Regions from separate parts of the Methylobacterium sp. EM32 genome, predicted to be linked through region 2. Evidence: predicted binding sites of a transcription regulator. Region 2 holds the regulator's gene; each other region holds the start of a gene.

Region 1 (2,707 bases), on a different contig from region 2:
TCGCATGGTGGACAAGGTTGCTCTCGTGGTCGGCGGAGCGAAGGGGATCGGCCTCGCGGTTGCCGAGCGGCTGGCGGTCGAGGGCGCGTCGGTCGTGCTCACCGGGCGGCGCGCCGACGATATCGAGGCCGCCGCCGCGAGGATCGGGCGTGGTGCACGGGGTCTAGTTGCGGACGCGGCCCTACAAGAGGACTTGCACCGCGTCGTGGAGACGGTGCGGGAGGCGTATGGACGGATCGATGCGTTGGTCCTCAACGCGGGCATCTCGGAACCGGCAACCCTGCGCGACGGAACGCCCGAGCATTTCGACCGGCACTTTGCGGTCAACGTCCGTGGTGCTGTCTTCGGGTTGCAGGCGGCGCTGAGCGCGATGGGGCGGGGTGGGTCGGTCGTGTTGATGGGGTCTATCGCTGATGTCATGGGCGTTTCGCCTTACGGAACCTACGCCGCGACGAAGGCGGCCCTACGCTCCTACGCGCGCACATGGACAGCGGAACTGGCCCCGCAGGGTATCCGTGTGAACGTGGTGGCCCCCGGCCCAACCGACACCACCATGATGGCGAGCGTACCTGAGGAGGGGCGGGCCGCACTAATCGCGCCGATCCCACTGGGCCGCATGGCGCGTCCCGAGGAGGTGGCGGCGGCCACGCTGTTCCTCCTAAGCGACGAGGCGAGTTTCGTCGCTGGTGCCGAACTATGCGTCGATGGCGGGATGCGACAGGTATAGTTTCTGAATAGCAGTTTCAGCGTGTCCGCTTCGGCCGGCTCGCCTGCAACGGAGGACGTTGTGGCCGCCGGGACCTGCCATTCCATGCCAATAGCAGCTTTCGGAGGCTAAGCGGCCATTCTAACGGCCCTGTTCGAAGGTCCGGAAGTGGCGCGGAGCCGAACGGACCGAGGTGTGGCCTCCGACATCATGCGGGCGGTTCGGTCGCCGCCAAAGAACTGCGCAGCATCCATGCCCCTGCTCCGCCGCAACATCGTCACTGCCTTGCGTGTGGCGGCTGGAAATATGCCAGGGCAGGGGAGGGGACCGATGACGATGAGAGGGTCTTGCAGACAGTGACACTAAGCTGTCCCTCGCGGCGCGCGAGGCGAAAGCTCGGTTCCGAGCGTTTTCCAGGCATTCGATTGCCTGTCAGGTTTTTTGGACACTGGCTGTTGAGGACTGAAGCGCCGATCCGGGTTGGTATCGGCCTACGGCCCCTTGACCGCACATGCTTGAGCAGGAACAAACGCTGAACTTCGAGGCAGTTGGCACCGCGCGCGTGTCGCCAACAGGGGATGCGGTTTCAGCTCCACGCCCATGCGCAAGATCATCCACATCGACATGGACGCGTTCTATGCCTCCGTCGAGCAGCGCGACGACCCAAGCTTGCGGGATCGGCCGCTGGCGGTGGGCGGCTCGCGCGAGCGCGGCGTTGTGATGGCAGCGAGCTACGAGGCACGGCGCTTCGGTGTCCGCTCGGCCATGCCGTCGGCCACCGCGCGCCGGCTCTGTCCCGACCTCGTGTTCGTGCGGCCCCGCTTCGATGCCTACAAGGCCGTCTCGTCCGAGATCCGTGCTGTGTTCGAGGAGCACACGCCTGTTATCGAGCCGGTGGCGCTCGACGAGGCGTACCTCGACGTCACTGAGAACCTGAAGGGCCTGCCGACCGCGACCGAGGTCGCGAGGGACATCCGCGCCACGATCCTCGCTCGAACTGGGCTCGTCGCTTCGGCGGGCGTGTCCTACAACAAGTTTTTGGCCAAGGTTGCCTCTGACCACAGGAAGCCCGACGCGCTGTTCGTCATCACACCGGCGATGGGGCCGAGCTTCGTCGAGGGTCTCCCCATCGGCCAGTTTCGCGGCGTCGGACCGGCGACCGAGGCGAAGATGTGGCGCCTGGGTATTCAGACCGGCGCCGATCTCAAGGCACGCTCACTCGACGAGTTGCGGGCGGCCTTCGGCAGCGCGGGCGACTACTATCACCAAGTGGCGCGTGGCATCGACGAGCGACCGGTGCGGGCGCACCGCGAGCGCAAATCGATCGGCGCAGAAACGACGTTCTCGCAGGATACGAGCGAGTACGCGGTGCTCGCCGAGCGCCTACAGCCATGCCTCGACAAGGTGTGGGCGGTGGCCACCGCGAAGGCAGTTGTGGCGCGCACCGTCACGCTTAAGCTGAAGTTCTCGGACTTTGCCCAGATCACCCGGGCGCGTTCGCTGCCGGTTGCGCTGGAGGACCGCGCGACGCTGGAAGGGGTCAGCCTCGGCCTGCTGCGCGAGGCATTTCCCTTGCGCCGGAGCGTGCGGCTGATCGGTGCAGGGCTCTCTTCGCTGCAGGCACCGTCCGGTGATGACGAGGCACAGCAGCTCGATCTTTCCTTGTGACAAGGTCGGACGTCCAACGCGCCACCGGCGCGACGGGGCTTGTAAGGTTCGTCGCGGACCTGACTTCCCAGAACAAGCCGGGGGCGAACTCCTGGCGCCTACCGAACAGGTGGCATGCTGGCTGCGAGCACTGTCAAGATTTCAGTGTGCGACCGTCTGCATGTCCGTTGGAGGCATGGTTCGGGTCCATTGAGGCATGGTCACGTACCTGCACATGGTTGCGGGCGTACCCGCGGAGCGGAAGGGGAGGGGACCTGGGCAGTCGGTCATAGGCTGCAAGAGTGCATTCGCCTTCATCGATGCACTATCGGGTCTGAGCTGCTCGATCAGCTT
Region 2 (6,846 bases):
AGGGGCGCAAGGGGCGGGGGTGAGGGGCTGTATCCGGATTGACTGTCCGCCCCACCTGCCTCCTGGAGCCTGCTTGATCGGCGGCATCGTCGATCTGCTACACTGGTCGACCAATCTCGGTGTCATCCCGGGGCTCGGCGCAGCCGAGAACCCGGGATCCATAGCCGCTGACGGTGCAGGATGACGTCGAGCGCGATCCGCCTCTTTCTCCAATGTCAGCGGTTATGGATCCCGGGTTGCGCTTTCGCGGCCCCGGGATGACGCGGAGGGTTGCATTCGGTCTGCCGACTTGAACAGCCCCTGCAAGTTGGTCTGGATCGGGTGGAACCGCTCCGGCCCCTCGCGTGTACACGGCCCTCAACGAGAGGAGAGCGGCGGATGACATCGATGATCCTGGGGGCCGGCATCGTCACGGCTCTCCTGCTTCCCGTGCCGGCGCTCGCCCAAGCGGCGCAGACCACGGTCGGCCCCGGCGGCCTGCGGCTGCCCCAGGTCATCGCCGGCCAGCCCCCCGCTCCCGCCGCTGGCAGCGACGGCGCGGTCGCTCCCCCGGCCCATGTCGATTCCCTGCAAGACGCCTTCCACCGGCCGCTCTCCGCGACCGCGGAGCCGCCGCCGAATCCGCTCTTCACCCATCGGCCGGCACCCACCCGCCGGTAGCAGAGCGTCGTTCTCCCGGGCGACGGGCCGGGTTTGCCTGCCCGACATCGCTCGAATCGACCCGGATCTCTCCCCTCTGCTGCGTTCTCCCGCCGCAGTTCCAGACCCGCTTGCAGAACACTTGCGGAACGCTTACCATGTTCGCGATTTGTTTCCGGAGCGCGCCAGCGCGGGGATGAGAGTGTCACATGCTCACGCGTAAGCAGTTGGACCTGCTCCGCTTCATTCAGCAGAGAATGCGCGAGACGGGTGTCCCCCCGTCCTTCGACGAGATGAAGGACGCCCTCGACCTCAAGTCGAAATCGGGCATCCACCGGCTGATCACGGCCCTGGAGGAGCGGGGCTTCCTGCGCCGCCTGCCGAACCGGGCCCGGGCGATCGAGGTGATCCGCCTGCCCGAGGCGGTGACCGGGCCCGTGGCGGCCGCGCCCGTGGGGCACGGATCCGGCGCCGAGGTCGTGCGCTTCAACCCGAGCGTGGTCGAGGGCGGTCGCGCCCACGAGCCGAAGCGGCCCGCCGGCATCCCCGCCATGGCGTCGGCGTCGGACGAGAACGGCCAATCGGTCAGCGTGCCGGTGATGGGCCGGATCGCCGCCGGTACGCCGATCTCGGCGATCCAGAGCCAGAGCCGCTCGGTGGCGATGTCGCCGGACTTCCTCACCAGCGGCGAGCATTACGCGCTCGAGGTGCGCGGCGACTCGATGATCGAAGCCGGCATCCTCGACGGCGACCTGGTGGTGATCCGCCGCCAGGAGACCGCGAATACCGGTGACATCATCGTGGCGCTGATCGACGACGAGGAGGCGACCCTCAAGCGCTTGCGCCGCCGCGGCTCCTCGATCGCGCTGGAGGCCGCCAACCCGGCCTACGAGACGAGGGTGCTCGGGCCGGACCGGGTGCGGATCCAGGGCCGGCTGGTGAGCTTGGTCCGGAAGTACTGAGACCTTTTTGGACGTGGCGCCGGATAAACCCTCCCCCTCTGCGGGGGAGGGTGGCCCCTGCGTCAGCAGGGGTCGGGAGAGGGGCAGCGCCCGTCAGTGCGCGCTGCCCGTCGCCACGAACTTGAACAGGAACACGCCTGCGATCACCCACACCACCGGCTTCACGTCGCGGAAGCGGCCGGTGAGCAGCTTGATCACCGCGTAGGTGATGAAGCCGAAGGCGACGCCGTTGGCGATTGAGTAGGTGAAGGGCATGAGCAAAGCGGTGACGCAGGCCGGCAGTACCTCGGTCAGGTCGTCCCAGTCGAGATCGACCAGTTCGTGCAGCATCAGGCAGGCGACGTAGAACAGGGCCGGCGCCGTGGCGTAGGCCGGGACTGAACCGGCAAGCGGCGCGAAGAACAGGCAGGCGAGGAATAAAACCGCCACGGTCGCGGCGGTGAGCCCGGTGCGGCCGCCCTCCTCGACGCCCGACGCGCTCTCGAGATACGCCGTGGTGCTCGACGTGCCGAGGAGCGAGCCGACGAAGATCGACGACGAATCCGCCATCAAGGCCTTGTCGAGGCGCTCCATCTTGCCCTCGGTGAGGAGGCCCGCCCGGTTGGCGACGCCCATCAGCGTGCCGGTGGCGTCGAACAGTTCGACGAGGAAGAACACCAGGATCACGTTGAGCAGCCCGCCCGACAGCGCGCCTTTGATGTCGAGGGCGAACAGGGTCGGGGCGATCGAGGGCGGCAGCGAGGCGACGCCCTGGAAGGTGTTGTCGGCGACGATGAAGCTCAACGCCGTGACCGTCAGGATGCCGGCGAGCAGCGCGCCCCGCACCTTGCGCACCGAGAGCACCGCGACGATCAGGAAGCCCAAAACCGCCAGCACCGTGCTCGGCTTGTGCAGGTCGCCGAGGGTGACGAAGGTCGCCGGGCTCGCCGCCACCACGCCGGCGCTCTTGAGCGCGATGATCGCCAGGAAGAGCCCGATGCCGACCGTGATGGCGATGCGCATCGAGCGCGGGATACCCTCGACGATGATCCTGCGCAGGCCCGTCAGGGTGACGACCATGAAGAGCAGGCCGGAGATGAACACCGCGCCGAGCGCCGCCTGCCAGGTGTAGCCCATCTGGAGCACCACCACGTAGGCGAAGTAGGCGTTGAGCCCCATGCCCGGCGCGAGCGCGATCGGGTAGTTGGCGTAGAACGCCATCACCAGCGAGCCGATCGCCGCGACGAGGCAGGTGGCGACGAACACCGCGCCCTTCGGCATCCCGGCATCGCCGAGGATGTTGGGGTTGACGAAGACGATGTAGGCCATCGTCAGGAAGGTGGTCAGCCCGGCGAGCAGCTCCGTGCGCACGGTGGTGCCGTGGGCCGAGAGCGCGAAGGTGCGCTCCAGAAAACCGCCCGGTCGGGCCAGCTGGTCGTCGCGCTTTAGGTCCATTGCTCCTCCTCGCCGCTCTGGGTCGCGTCGCTGATCTGTCGGTAGATCCGGTCGGGTGCGAAGGGCGTCGCGGTCAGCCGCGCGCCGGTCGCGTCCCGGATGGCGTTGGCGAGCGCCGCCGCCACGGGGTTGAACGGGCTCTCGCTCATCGATTTGGCGCCGAGCGGCCCGACCGCGTCGTGGGTGTCGGCGAAGATCACCTCGGTGCGCGGCACGTCGGCGATGGCCGGGATGTGGTAGGTGCGCAACGACGGGGTCGCGACCCGGCCCTCCCCGTCGATCCGCAGATCCTCGTAGAGCGCTGCGCCGAGCGCCTGGGCGACGCCGCCCTCGATCTGGCCGCGGCACTGAACCGGGTTCATCACCCGCCCGGCATCCGCCGCGTGGACGCTGCGGAGGATGCGCACCTCGCCCGTTCCCGGATGCACCGCGACCTGGAAGCCCTGGACGTTGAACGCCACCGAGCGCGGCGTACCGTCGGCGTGACCGATCGCCTCCGCCGGGCCGAGCTCGGCGAGCGGAACACGCGCCTCGCCCGCGACGACGAACGCGCCGTCGAGCCGGCAGGCGGCGGGATCGACCCCGAGGCGGGCGGCGGCGCGCTCGCGCAAGGCCGCGGCTAGGCTGTCTGCGGCGCGCAGGGTGGCCTGGCCGGCGACCACGATGCCGGTGCTGCCATAGGCGCCGGTATCGTGCCCGACCGCGTCGGTGTCGCCCTGGCGCAGGGCGATCCGGTCCGGCGTGGTGTTCAAGATTTCCGCGGCGATCTGGCCGTGCACCGTCGAGGTGCCGTTGCCGAACTCGGCCGTGCCGACGCTCAAATCGTAGTGCCCGTCCTTGCCGAGGGCGATGCGGCTTTGCGCGAAGTGGCCGCGGGGCGGGATCGTGTCGATCATCGACAGGGCCATGCCGGATCCCGTGCGCCAGCCCGGCCTCCCTGAGGGAGGGGGCACGGACAAGGCCTCGGCGACCCGGTCGAGGCATTGGTCGAGGCCGTAGCTGCCGTAGCGGACGTCGTGGGGCTCCAGGCTCGTCGAGACCATCGGGTCGCCGGGGCGGATCACGTTGCGGCGCCGCAGCTCGAACGGATCGAGATCGAGAGCCCTAGCGAGCTCGTCCATGGCGGATTCGACCGCGAAGATGGTCTGGCTCAATCCGTAGCCGCGGAACGCGCCGGCCGGCAGGGTGTGGGTGTGGACGGCATAGCCGTCGACCCGCTTGTTGGCGCAGCGATAGACCGCGATCACCTCGTTGCAGCCGTGATGCAGCACGCCGCCGGCATGGTTGCCGTAGGCGCCGGTATTCGACAGCACGTCGAGGGCGATCGCCGTCAGGGTGCCGTTGCGGCGGGCCCCGAGGCGCACCCGCACCCGCATCGGGTGGCGGGTCGTGGTGGCGGTGAACTGCTCGGTGCGGGTCAGTTCCCAGCGCACCGGCCGGCCGGTCGTCAGGACGGCGAGCGCCACCAAGTCCTCGGTCAGCATCTCCTGCTTGCCGCCGAAGCCGCCGCCGACCCGGCCGCACTCGACCCGGACTTCCTCGCGCGGGAGATCGAACAGGGCGCAGAGAGCGTCGCGGGTGAGGAACGGCACCTGGGTGCTGGAGCGCAGGACGAGGCGCCCGTCCGGATCGCGCCAGCCGATCGCCGCGTGGGTCTCGAGATGCGCGTGCTGGATCCGCTGCGACCAGTAGGTGCCCTCGTGCGTCACCTCCGCCGCGGCGAGGCCGGCTGCGACGTCGCCGACCTCGCCATGGGCCTCGGCGGCGAGGTTGGGATGGGGGTGGAGCGGGGGCGCGTCCTCGCCGGTCGAGCGTGCGCCGTGGACGAGGGCTGCGTCGGAGTCGAGGGCGCGCTCGGGATCGAGGCAGGCCGGCAGCACCGCGTAATCGACGCGCAGGGCCCGGCAGCCGGCCTCGGCCGCCGCCTCGCTCTCCGCGATCACCGCCGCGACGCGCTGGCCGACGAAGCGCAGCACCGGATCGAGCACCCGCGTGTCGCTGGCGTCGTCGCCGGGGTTCTGGTGGCGGGCGGTGGAGAAGAGCCGGTCCGGCGCGTCCGCGTGGGTGAGCACCCGCACCACCCCGGGGAGCGCCAGGGCGGCGCTCGCGTCGATGCGCAGGACGCGGGCATGGGCGTGGGGTGAGCGCAGCACCTTCAGGTGCAGGGTTCCGGGCAGGTCGAGGTCGAGGGTGTAGCGCGCCCGGCCGCTGACCAGGGCGGCGCTGGCCGGGGCCGGCACGCTGTGCCGGCAGGCCTGTGGGACCACTCCATCGATCCCCGCGATCTCGTCCGGGATCGCCGCGATCGCATCCGCGATCGAGCGGTAGCCGGTGCAGCGGCAGAGGTTGCCCTTCAGCGCCGCCGGCAGGTCCCGCCGCTGGCCCTGATCGAGGGCAGCCGCCGTCATCACCATCCCCGAGGTGCAGAAGCCGCACTGGAACGCTTGCGCGGCGACGAAGGCCACCTGCACCGGGTGGAGAGCGTCGGGCACGCCGCCCTCCGGCGCGCAGGGACCGGCGAGCCCCTCGACTGTCGTGATGCTCCGCTCCGCCGCCCGGAAGGCCGGCACCAGGCAGGAATGCAGCGGCTCGCCGTCGACGTGGACCGTGCAGGCGCCGCAATCGCCGGCGTCGCAGCCCTTCTTGACCCCGAACCAGCCGAGCTCACGCAGCAGGGTGCGCAGGCATTGCCCGGGGCGGGGTTCGGCCTCGTGCACCGTTCCGTTGACCGTCAGCCGCATGCGCCGCCTCCCGCGAGCTCGGCCCAGGCCTCCTCGGCCAGGAGCCCGGTGACGTGGCGCCGCCAGTCCGGCGCCCCGTGGACGTCGTCGTACCAGAGCCCGTCGGGGATCGCGGCCTGAAGCGCCGCCGCCAGCGCCTCGGTGTCCGGCAGGGCGGGCAGGTCGATCCGCACCGGGCGCCGCGTCGCGGCCGTCACCGTGAGGGCGAAGGCGCCGGACGGGTCCAGGGTGGCGATGGTGAGCGCCCCGGAGCGGCCGTTGGGACTGAGGGAGACGCGCCGGAAGGCGGCGCGCCGGCGCAAGGCCGCCGCGGGCAAAACAATCTCCCGCAGGATCTCGCCGGGCTGGAGCGCCGTCTCCTGCGGCCCGCGCACGAGGTCGCGGACGGGCAGGGTCCGCTCGCCGCCCTCCGGCGTCCAGATCAGGGCGAGGCCGTCGAGGGCGACCGCGAGGGCGATCATCGGCCCGGCGGGAAGCGCGAGGCAGAGATTGCCGCCGACGGTCGCGGCGTTCCAGACCTTGAACGAGCCGAGCAGCGCCCGGCAGCAGAGCCCGACCAGGGGCGCGGCGGTGAAGGCCGCCGGCAGCGCGATTCGGTCGAGGGCCGCGATGGTGCAGGTCGCGGCGATCCGCAGGCCCTCCTCGGTCACCGCGAAGGGCTCCCAGCCGAGGGAGGGCAGGTCGACGAGCCGGCTCACCCCCTCCTGAGGCTCGGAGAAGAGCCAGGTCCCGCCGGCGAGCCAGGCATCGCCCGGCCGCCAGGCCGGCAGGCCGGCCCGGGCGCGGGGCGCCACAACCTCCGTGATGCTGTTGAGGTCCATGAGCCGACTCGCGCGCCTCCCGCCTGCGCCCCCGGACGGGGCCGCGGCTACCTTAAGGCAAGATCGCGTCCAATGCGGCAGGGGTCTGAGAAAGGGCTCCGGGCGGCCTCGGGCGGCCGCGCACCACCCCGTCCCGGGCCGCGGCGCGGGTTAAGCCGGCGAACCGCCTCCCTGTGGAGGCTTTAACTATTTGTTAGCAATTTGATTGACTTTAGCAAGTCGTTAACCCACTTATCGCGCATCTCGGGA
Region 3 (6,846 bases), on a different contig from region 2:
CGTCGTCGCCATGGCGTCCGGCTCCAAATGCGCCTCGTCGTCCGGCGCGTCGGCTCTCGGGCCGCGAGGCTACACCATATGGAGCGGTCGCGATGCTCGGCCATCGGGCCGATCTGTCGCGGATCGGTGCCGATCCATCCTGGATCGGGCCCGGGCCGGACCGGAGCCGACCCGGCGCGGATCGAAGCCGTTCTCGCGGCCCTCAGGCCGACCGCGCCACCGAGGTCCCGATCTCCGCCGACCGGGCGGCCTCCGCCTCGCGCGCATAGGTCCGCGCCCGCATCACGGCTTCCGAGGGCAGCTGCTCGACGACCGACCCGTCCGAGCCGACGACCTGGAACACGATCTGCTTGCTGTCGGGGTCGCGCCGGTAATGGGCCCGCTCGGGCTTGCTCTCGGGGGCATCGTCGGTCGATGCGGCGTCGCGCGCGATGGTCCGCCGGGCATCCGGGCTCAGGTCGAGGGTCACCGCCGGGTCGAGGGGGGGATCGAGCGGCGGATCGAGGCTGGGCTGGGGGGCACGCGCGGGACTGGTCCGGACGACGGGTTCGATCGCGGCCGGCGGAAGCGCCGCGGCGATGGTGCTGGTCTCGGTCACGGCGAAATCCTTTCGGGCGATCCGTTCCCGATCAGCTAGCCGTCATGGGCCCTACCTCAATCTTAACGCCGGCCGGGCCTGTCAATCTTGTCTTAAGGTGCGGTTTCGGCGGTCTCGACAATTGTAGCGAGTTTCGTGCGGCGTCAGTGGAGACCGCGCTGGAACCCCATGACTCTCTGAGAGCCTGTTTGACTGATTGGTAGGCCTTATCCCACCCACAACCTCATCCTGAGGTGTCAGTCGATCGAAGATCGACTGACCTCGAAGGAAGCTTCCAGCAGTCTCGAAATCTCTGGAGGCCTCCTTCGAGGCTCGTTTCACTCGCACCTCAGGATGAGGGCGCACGTGGGATGGAAAATTTGTGGTAGATCCGTCCTCACGACTCAAACAGACTCTCACGGTGACGAGCACTGACCATCTCTGATCGTCGGCTCACGTGAGACGAGGATTCGGATGCCCCTCCTGGGCTTCAGCGATGAAGCGACGACGACCCATTCGTGACCGGTGCTCCGAGGGTACCTAGCCGCTGCTCACAGGCTTGGCAGCCGTCCTCACGGCTCCTCGGCCGGCGCCGCCGGCGCCTCGCTGTCGGCCCTCGGCTCGGCGGTGGCGACTGCCTTGGTGGTGAGCAGCGGCTCGAGGCGCCGCGCCAGTTCCTGGCCGAGATGGCGGGTATATTGCCCGGTGAAGTAGCGCCCGCCGGCACCGCGGCCCTCGAGGTGGTCGCGGGCCTTGGTCATCGCATCGACCTCGGGCCGGCACAGGAAGCCGATCACGCCGGCCGCCTCGTACCAGCGCCCGGCCCGGGCATGGGCCAGAGCTGCCGGGTTGTTGCCGATGGTCTCGGCGAAGCACTCCGTCGCGGCTTGTTCGAGGGGGGCGAGCATCGCGCGCCGGTGTTCGGCGCGGGAGCTCGGGGCCGCCACGGCCGGATGGGCCGCGGCGGCGATCTCCATCGCCGCCAGGGTGCAGATCGCGCCGTACAACAGAACTCTCATATCCGGGCCTCGGCCGAATCAACCGCCACTCACCCGGCAAGCCTCGTGCCGATCATGGGCGGATCTTGGGCAGAACCCGGAGGAAATGCAGGTTTTCGGACTAAGCCGTTCGCTGCCGCGAAGCTGAGCGGCAGTTCTTGCCCACCCGTCCGCGGCGTCCTCTCGGTCAGCCGCGGCATATTCTCATCAGCCGCGGCGCTTCCCCAATCAGCCCCGGCGCTCGGCGTTCCAGCGGCCCTTGCAAGAGGTGGAACCGGACGTGGTCCAGGTGCCGTTGCCGGCGCCTTCGCCGCCCAGCCGGCCGACCACCTGGGCGGCGGCGTCGCCCCGGCTGATCGTCGCCCGCACGGCACCGCTCGGCTGCACGCGGCCCGAGACGGTGAAGTCGCCGCCGCCGGCGTAGCGGGCCTGGCCGTTCTGGATGATGACGCCGTAGCGGTAGGCCCGGTCGCAAGCCCCGCTCTCGGTGATGACCTCGACGCTCCAGGTGCCGTCGAAGCGGTCCGGCGCCTTGGCGCTGGTTCGGGCGATGGCCGGCGCCACGGCGCCTGCCAGACAAGCTCCCGCCGCGAGGGCGGACACGATCAGCCTCATGGTCCTCGTTTCCCGGTTTGGTCTGGCGACAAACTCGGCAGCAAGCGGTTGGTTGCCGCACTGCAACGTTTCCCGGCATCGTTCCCGGCGCGTCAGCCGAGCAAACCGAGGCAGGGCGCCGGGTCTACGGAGAGGGCGGAGGCCCGCCGCAGGTCCGCGACGAAGCCCGCATAGGCCTCCCCCCGCGCCTCGTCGGGCAGCCGCAGCAGGTAGGAGGGATGCACGGTGACGAAGCCCGCATAGGGCTTTTCCCCGAACGTCGCGGGCCCGCGGGCGCGGGTGACCGGCACCGGCCGGCCGGTGAGCGCCAGCACGGCGGTGGCGCCGAGCGCCACCACCAGCCGCGGCGCCACGAAGGCGAGCTCGCGGTCGAGCCACCAGCGGTAATGCGCGACTTCGCCGGCACTCGGCTTCTGGTGGATGCGCCGCTTGCCCCGCTGCTCGAACTTGAAATGCTTGACCGCATTGGTGAGATAGGCCCGGTCGCGGTCGATCCCCGCTTCAATCAGCGCCCGCGCCAGGAGCTGGCCCGCCGGTCCGACGAAGGGCCGCCCCTGGAGGTCCTCCTGGTCGCCCGGCTGCTCGCCCACGAAGGCGATCGCCGCCCCGAGCGGTCCCTCGCCGAGCACGGCCTGCGTCGCGCCCGGCACCAGCGGCGCCGAGGCGCGGATCACCGCGTTCAGCGCGTCGAGGGAGGCGGGTTCCTGCGCCGCCATCGCGGCGAGCGCCCGGGCCGGCACGCGCTTGACCGGCGCCTCGGGCGCCCGGGCGATCATCTCCCCGACCCGCCGGCCGGCCTCCCGCACCAGGCCGGGGATCGCCGCCGTCTCGGGCATGTTGTGCCAGTACTTCTTCGGCATCTCGGCCCGCATCGCCGCCAGGTTGGTACGGGCGGGGTTGAAGGTACTGGAATAATAGTCGGTCCAGCCGGCTTCGAACGCGTCCTCATCCGGCACGTCCTCGCGCCGCCCCGGCGGCCCGAAGCGCAAGGCGCGGCCGTCCCAGTGGGCCGAGCCGTCCGGTGTCAGGATCGACCAGTCGAAAGAGGGGAAGCGCGCGGAGAAGAAGGGTGCTGCCTCCGCCAGGATGTGGTGCTCGGGCTCGAACCAGGCGGCGAAGCGCTCGCGCCCGCCCTCCCCCGATCCGGCGCGGCGGAAGCGCAGGAAGGCGTGCATCTTGTGCAGGTCGCGCGCCACCGCCTTGCGCATGAGAGCCAGGCGATGGACCAGCGGGTCGCTCGCCACCTCGGCGAGATGCCGCTCTCCTTCCGCCACCCGCCAGATCAGCCGGTGGAGCAGGCCGTAGCGCTCGGGATCGCGGTGCATGACGACCGGCGCCACCAGGGCCGCCACCGCCCGGGGCAGGGCGAGGGCCGGGCCGGGCGCGCCCGCCTCGTCCTCGGGAAACAGCGAGGCCGCTTCGCCCTCGACCCAGGTCACCGCCTCCGGCGCCACCCCCGCCGGGACGAGGTGCCGGATCGCCGCGCGAAACCCGTCGAGGTCGGCGCCGGGCGCCAGGCGGATCGTGCGGGGCCGCATCTAGAACAGGCTCAGCTGGCGCGGGGGCTCGGCGAGACGGGCGCGCAGGTCGAGCCGGTCGGTGAGGCGGGTCGGCGCGTAATCGGCCGCGACCAGGAACGGCCGGGCGCGCTTCAGGCCGGAGGTCAGGCGGGCGACGTCGTCGAGGCGCAAGGTCGCGTGCCGGCGCGCCGCCACGATCTTGTCGACCGCCCGCACGCCGAGGCCCGGCACCCGCAGGAGCATCTCCCGGTCGGCCCGGTTGACGTCGACGGGGAAGCGCTCGCGGTTCTTCAGGGCCCAGGCGAGCTTGGGATCGACGTCGAGGGCGAGCATGCCGGACTCGGTCGCCCCCGCCACGTCGTCGGGCGAGAAGGCGTAGTACCGCATCAGCCAGTCGGCCTGGTAGAGCCGGTGCTCGCGCTGGAGCGGCGGGGATTTGCTCGGCAGGATCGAGGCGGCGTCGGGGATCGGGCTGAAGGCCGAGTAGTAGATCCGCTTCAGGCCGTAATGGTCGTAGAGGCGGGCGCTGGTGCGGATCAGCGATTCGTCGGTGCTGGCATCGGCCCCGACGATCACCTGCGTCGACTGGCCGGCGGGGGCGAAGCGGCGCTTCTCCTCCTTCGCCTGCAGGATGCGCTCGCCCATCTGGCCCATCGCGGTCTGGATCGCGGCGCCGTCCTTCTCCGGCGCCAGCCGCTCCAGGCTCGCCTCGGTCGGCAGCTCCAGGTTGATCGAGAGCCGGTCGGCGTAGAGGCCGGCCTGCTCGATCAGCCACGGGCTCGCCTCGGGAATGGTCTTCAGGTGGATGTAGCCGCGAAAGCCGTGCCGCTGGCGTAAGCTCTTCGCCACCCGGATCAGCTGCTCCATCGTGTGGTCGGGCGAGCGGATGATCCCGGAGGAGAGAAACAGCCCCTCGATGTAGTTGCGCTTGTAGAACTCGACCGTCAGCGTCACCACCTCGTCGACCGAGAACTTCGCCCGCCGGACGTTCGAGGAGCGGCGGTTGACGCAATAGGCGCAGTCGAAGAGGCAGTAATTGGTGAGCAGGATCTTCAGGAGCGAGACGCAGCGCCCGTCCGGCGTGTAGGCGTGGCAGATGCCGGCCCCCGTGGTGGAGCCGAGGCCGCCGGCCTCCGCCTTGCGCTTCCGCGCTCCCGACGAGGCGCAGGAGGCATCGTACTTCGCCGCGTCGGCGAGCACTGTGAGCTTCTTCTTCAGGGCATCGTCCATGCCCGCAACCTGGCTCTCGTTCCTGATTTGTTCAAGACCGAAGCGGCGGATGCCCCGTGGTCGAAAGCCGCATCGGCTAGCCCGGGAACCCGCCGCCGGACCGGTCGTTGACTGCTCGATTGGAAGTTTTCTAATTCGCAAGGAGATGCCGCATGGCGACGAACCCGTCCGCGAACTGCCGCAGCTGCCGCTACTTCGACGACCACAAGCTGAACGGCGCCGCCGCCCAGGGCGAGGAAGGCCTGTGCCGCTTCAACCCGCCGGTGAGCCAGCCGGAGCCGCAAGGGCACGGCCTGTGGCCGGTGGTCTCGGCCCAGGATTGGTGCGGGCACTTTTCGCCGGAGATGATGGCGGGCGAGTGAGCGCTTCGACGATCTGAGTTTTTGGGAAGGCCGGTCCGGGAGGGCCGGCCTTTCTGCATGGCAGAGGTCTCGAGAGGCATCGCCAGAGCCGTTGTCGCGCGGTCCAGCCGGGCGTAGCGGCAGCGGAACCCCGCCACCCCCGACACGTTGCGCAGGCTCTCTGCCCTCAACGGATGGTTGCCCGATGCCGGACGATGTCACCGCCCTCTCGCGCCGGAGCCTGATGATGGCCGGCGGCGCCACCCTGGTCGGGCTCGGCGGCGCGGCGGCGCAAGCGGCATCGGGGTCGGGGGTGCCCGGTCCCGAGCGGCCGGTTGATACCGGCAAGGTCGAGAACGGCAAGGTGACGTTCCCGAATTGGCGCGGTCCGTCCGACCGGCCCTCGGCGCCGCCGCCGGCCCCGCTGCCGCCGGGCGAGCGGATCGGCTTCGCGGTCGTCGGCCTCGGCCGGCTGTCGCTGGAGGAGATTCTTCCCGCGCTCGCCGAGTGTCGGAAGGCGAAGCTCGTCGCCCTGATGTCGGGCTCGCCCGAGAAGGCGAAGGCGGTGGCGGCGCAGCACGGGATCAGGCCCGAGGCGGTCTACGGCTACGATGGCTGGGACGCGCTCGCCCGCAACCCGGAGGTGAAGGCGGTCTATATCGTCACCCCGAACGCGCTCCACCGCGACCAGGTCATCGCTGCGGCCGGCGCCGGCAAGCACGTGCTGTGCGAGAAGCCGATGGCGTCGTCCGCCGCGGAGGCGCGGGCGATGATCGATGCCTGCGCCCAGGCTAACGTGAAGCTGATGATCGCCTATCGCTGCCAGTACGAGCCCTACAACCGCGAGGTCGTGCGGCTGGTGCGGAGCGCCAAATACGGCAAGGTCAAGCTGATCGAGGCAACCAACACGCAGACCATGAGCCTGCCCGAGCAGTGGCGGATGAAGAAGGCGCTCGCCGGCGGCGGCGCGCTGCCGGATATCGGGCTCTACTGCCTCAACGGCGTGCGGGCGCTGATGGGCGAGGAGCCGGTCTCGGTCCAGGCGCAGGTGCACTCCTCGGACGATCCGCTCTATCGCGAGGTCGAGGAGACGGTGGCCTTCACCCTGCGCTTCCCCTCCGGCGCGCTGGCGCTCTGCTCCACCAGCTACGGGGCGCACGAGACCCGCTCGCTCACCGTCCAGGCCGAGGGCGGCGCGATCCAGCTCCAGAACGCCTTCGCGTATCAGGGCCAGCGGCTGTTCCTGAATCACCGCGAGGGCAAGGCCGAGGCGAAGGAGGAGCGGGTGCTGAGCGAGAAGAACCAGTTCGCCCTCGAGATCGATCATTTCGCGACCTGCCTCCTCGAGAACCGCACGCCGCGCACGCCCGGCGAGGAAGGCCTGCAGGACCAGATCCTGATGGAGGCGATCTACGAGGCCGCCCGCACCGGCGCCACCGTGGCGCTGAAGCCGCCGGAGCGGATCGTGGGCAAGGGTGACGGCAAGGGCGAAGGGCAGGCCAAGGACTCATCGGGCAAGGCCCTCGACCTGACCCGCGGCCCGGAGCCGGAGGATGCCGGCTGAG

The links. The regulator LexA, encoded in region 2, represses DNA repair genes until DNA is damaged. The targets are predictions, from matches to a motif close to TGTTCNNNNTGTGTTCNG.
Region 1: the regulator LexA is predicted to act here: its motif matches at 1,228-1,245, upstream of dinB (DNA polymerase IV).
Region 3: the regulator LexA is predicted to act here: its motif matches at 4,958-4,975, upstream of ABZT49_RS11435 (putative DNA modification/repair radical SAM protein).

Annotation. Positions count from the first base shown of each region.
Region 1 covers NZ_JBEXZS010000114.1:38,838-41,544, reverse strand. Annotated here, with positions in the region: gene ABZT49_RS16205 (SDR family oxidoreductase) at 1-727, shown strand, start outside; gene dinB (DNA polymerase IV) at 1,307-2,374, shown strand.
Region 2 covers NZ_JBEXZS010000062.1:15,100-21,945, forward strand. Annotated here, with positions in the region: gene uvrB (excinuclease ABC subunit UvrB) at 1-23, shown strand, start outside; gene ABZT49_RS09430 (hypothetical protein) at 379-660, shown strand; gene lexA (transcriptional repressor LexA) at 849-1,601, shown strand; gene ABZT49_RS09440 (NCS2 family permease) at 1,695-3,035, opposite strand; gene ABZT49_RS09445 (molybdopterin-dependent oxidoreductase) at 3,026-5,776, opposite strand; gene ABZT49_RS09450 (FAD binding domain-containing protein) at 5,767-6,597, opposite strand.
Region 3 covers NZ_JBEXZS010000078.1:6,866-13,711, reverse strand. Annotated here, with positions in the region: gene ABZT49_RS11460 (hypothetical protein) at 1-12, opposite strand, end outside; gene ABZT49_RS11455 (hypothetical protein) at 203-598, opposite strand; gene ABZT49_RS11450 (hypothetical protein) at 1,150-1,596, opposite strand; gene ABZT49_RS11445 (hypothetical protein) at 1,804-2,190, opposite strand; gene ABZT49_RS11440 (UdgX family uracil-DNA binding protein) at 2,283-3,728, opposite strand; gene ABZT49_RS11435 (putative DNA modification/repair radical SAM protein) at 3,729-4,940, opposite strand; gene ABZT49_RS11430 (hypothetical protein) at 5,093-5,302, shown strand; gene ABZT49_RS11425 (Gfo/Idh/MocA family oxidoreductase) at 5,487-6,845, shown strand.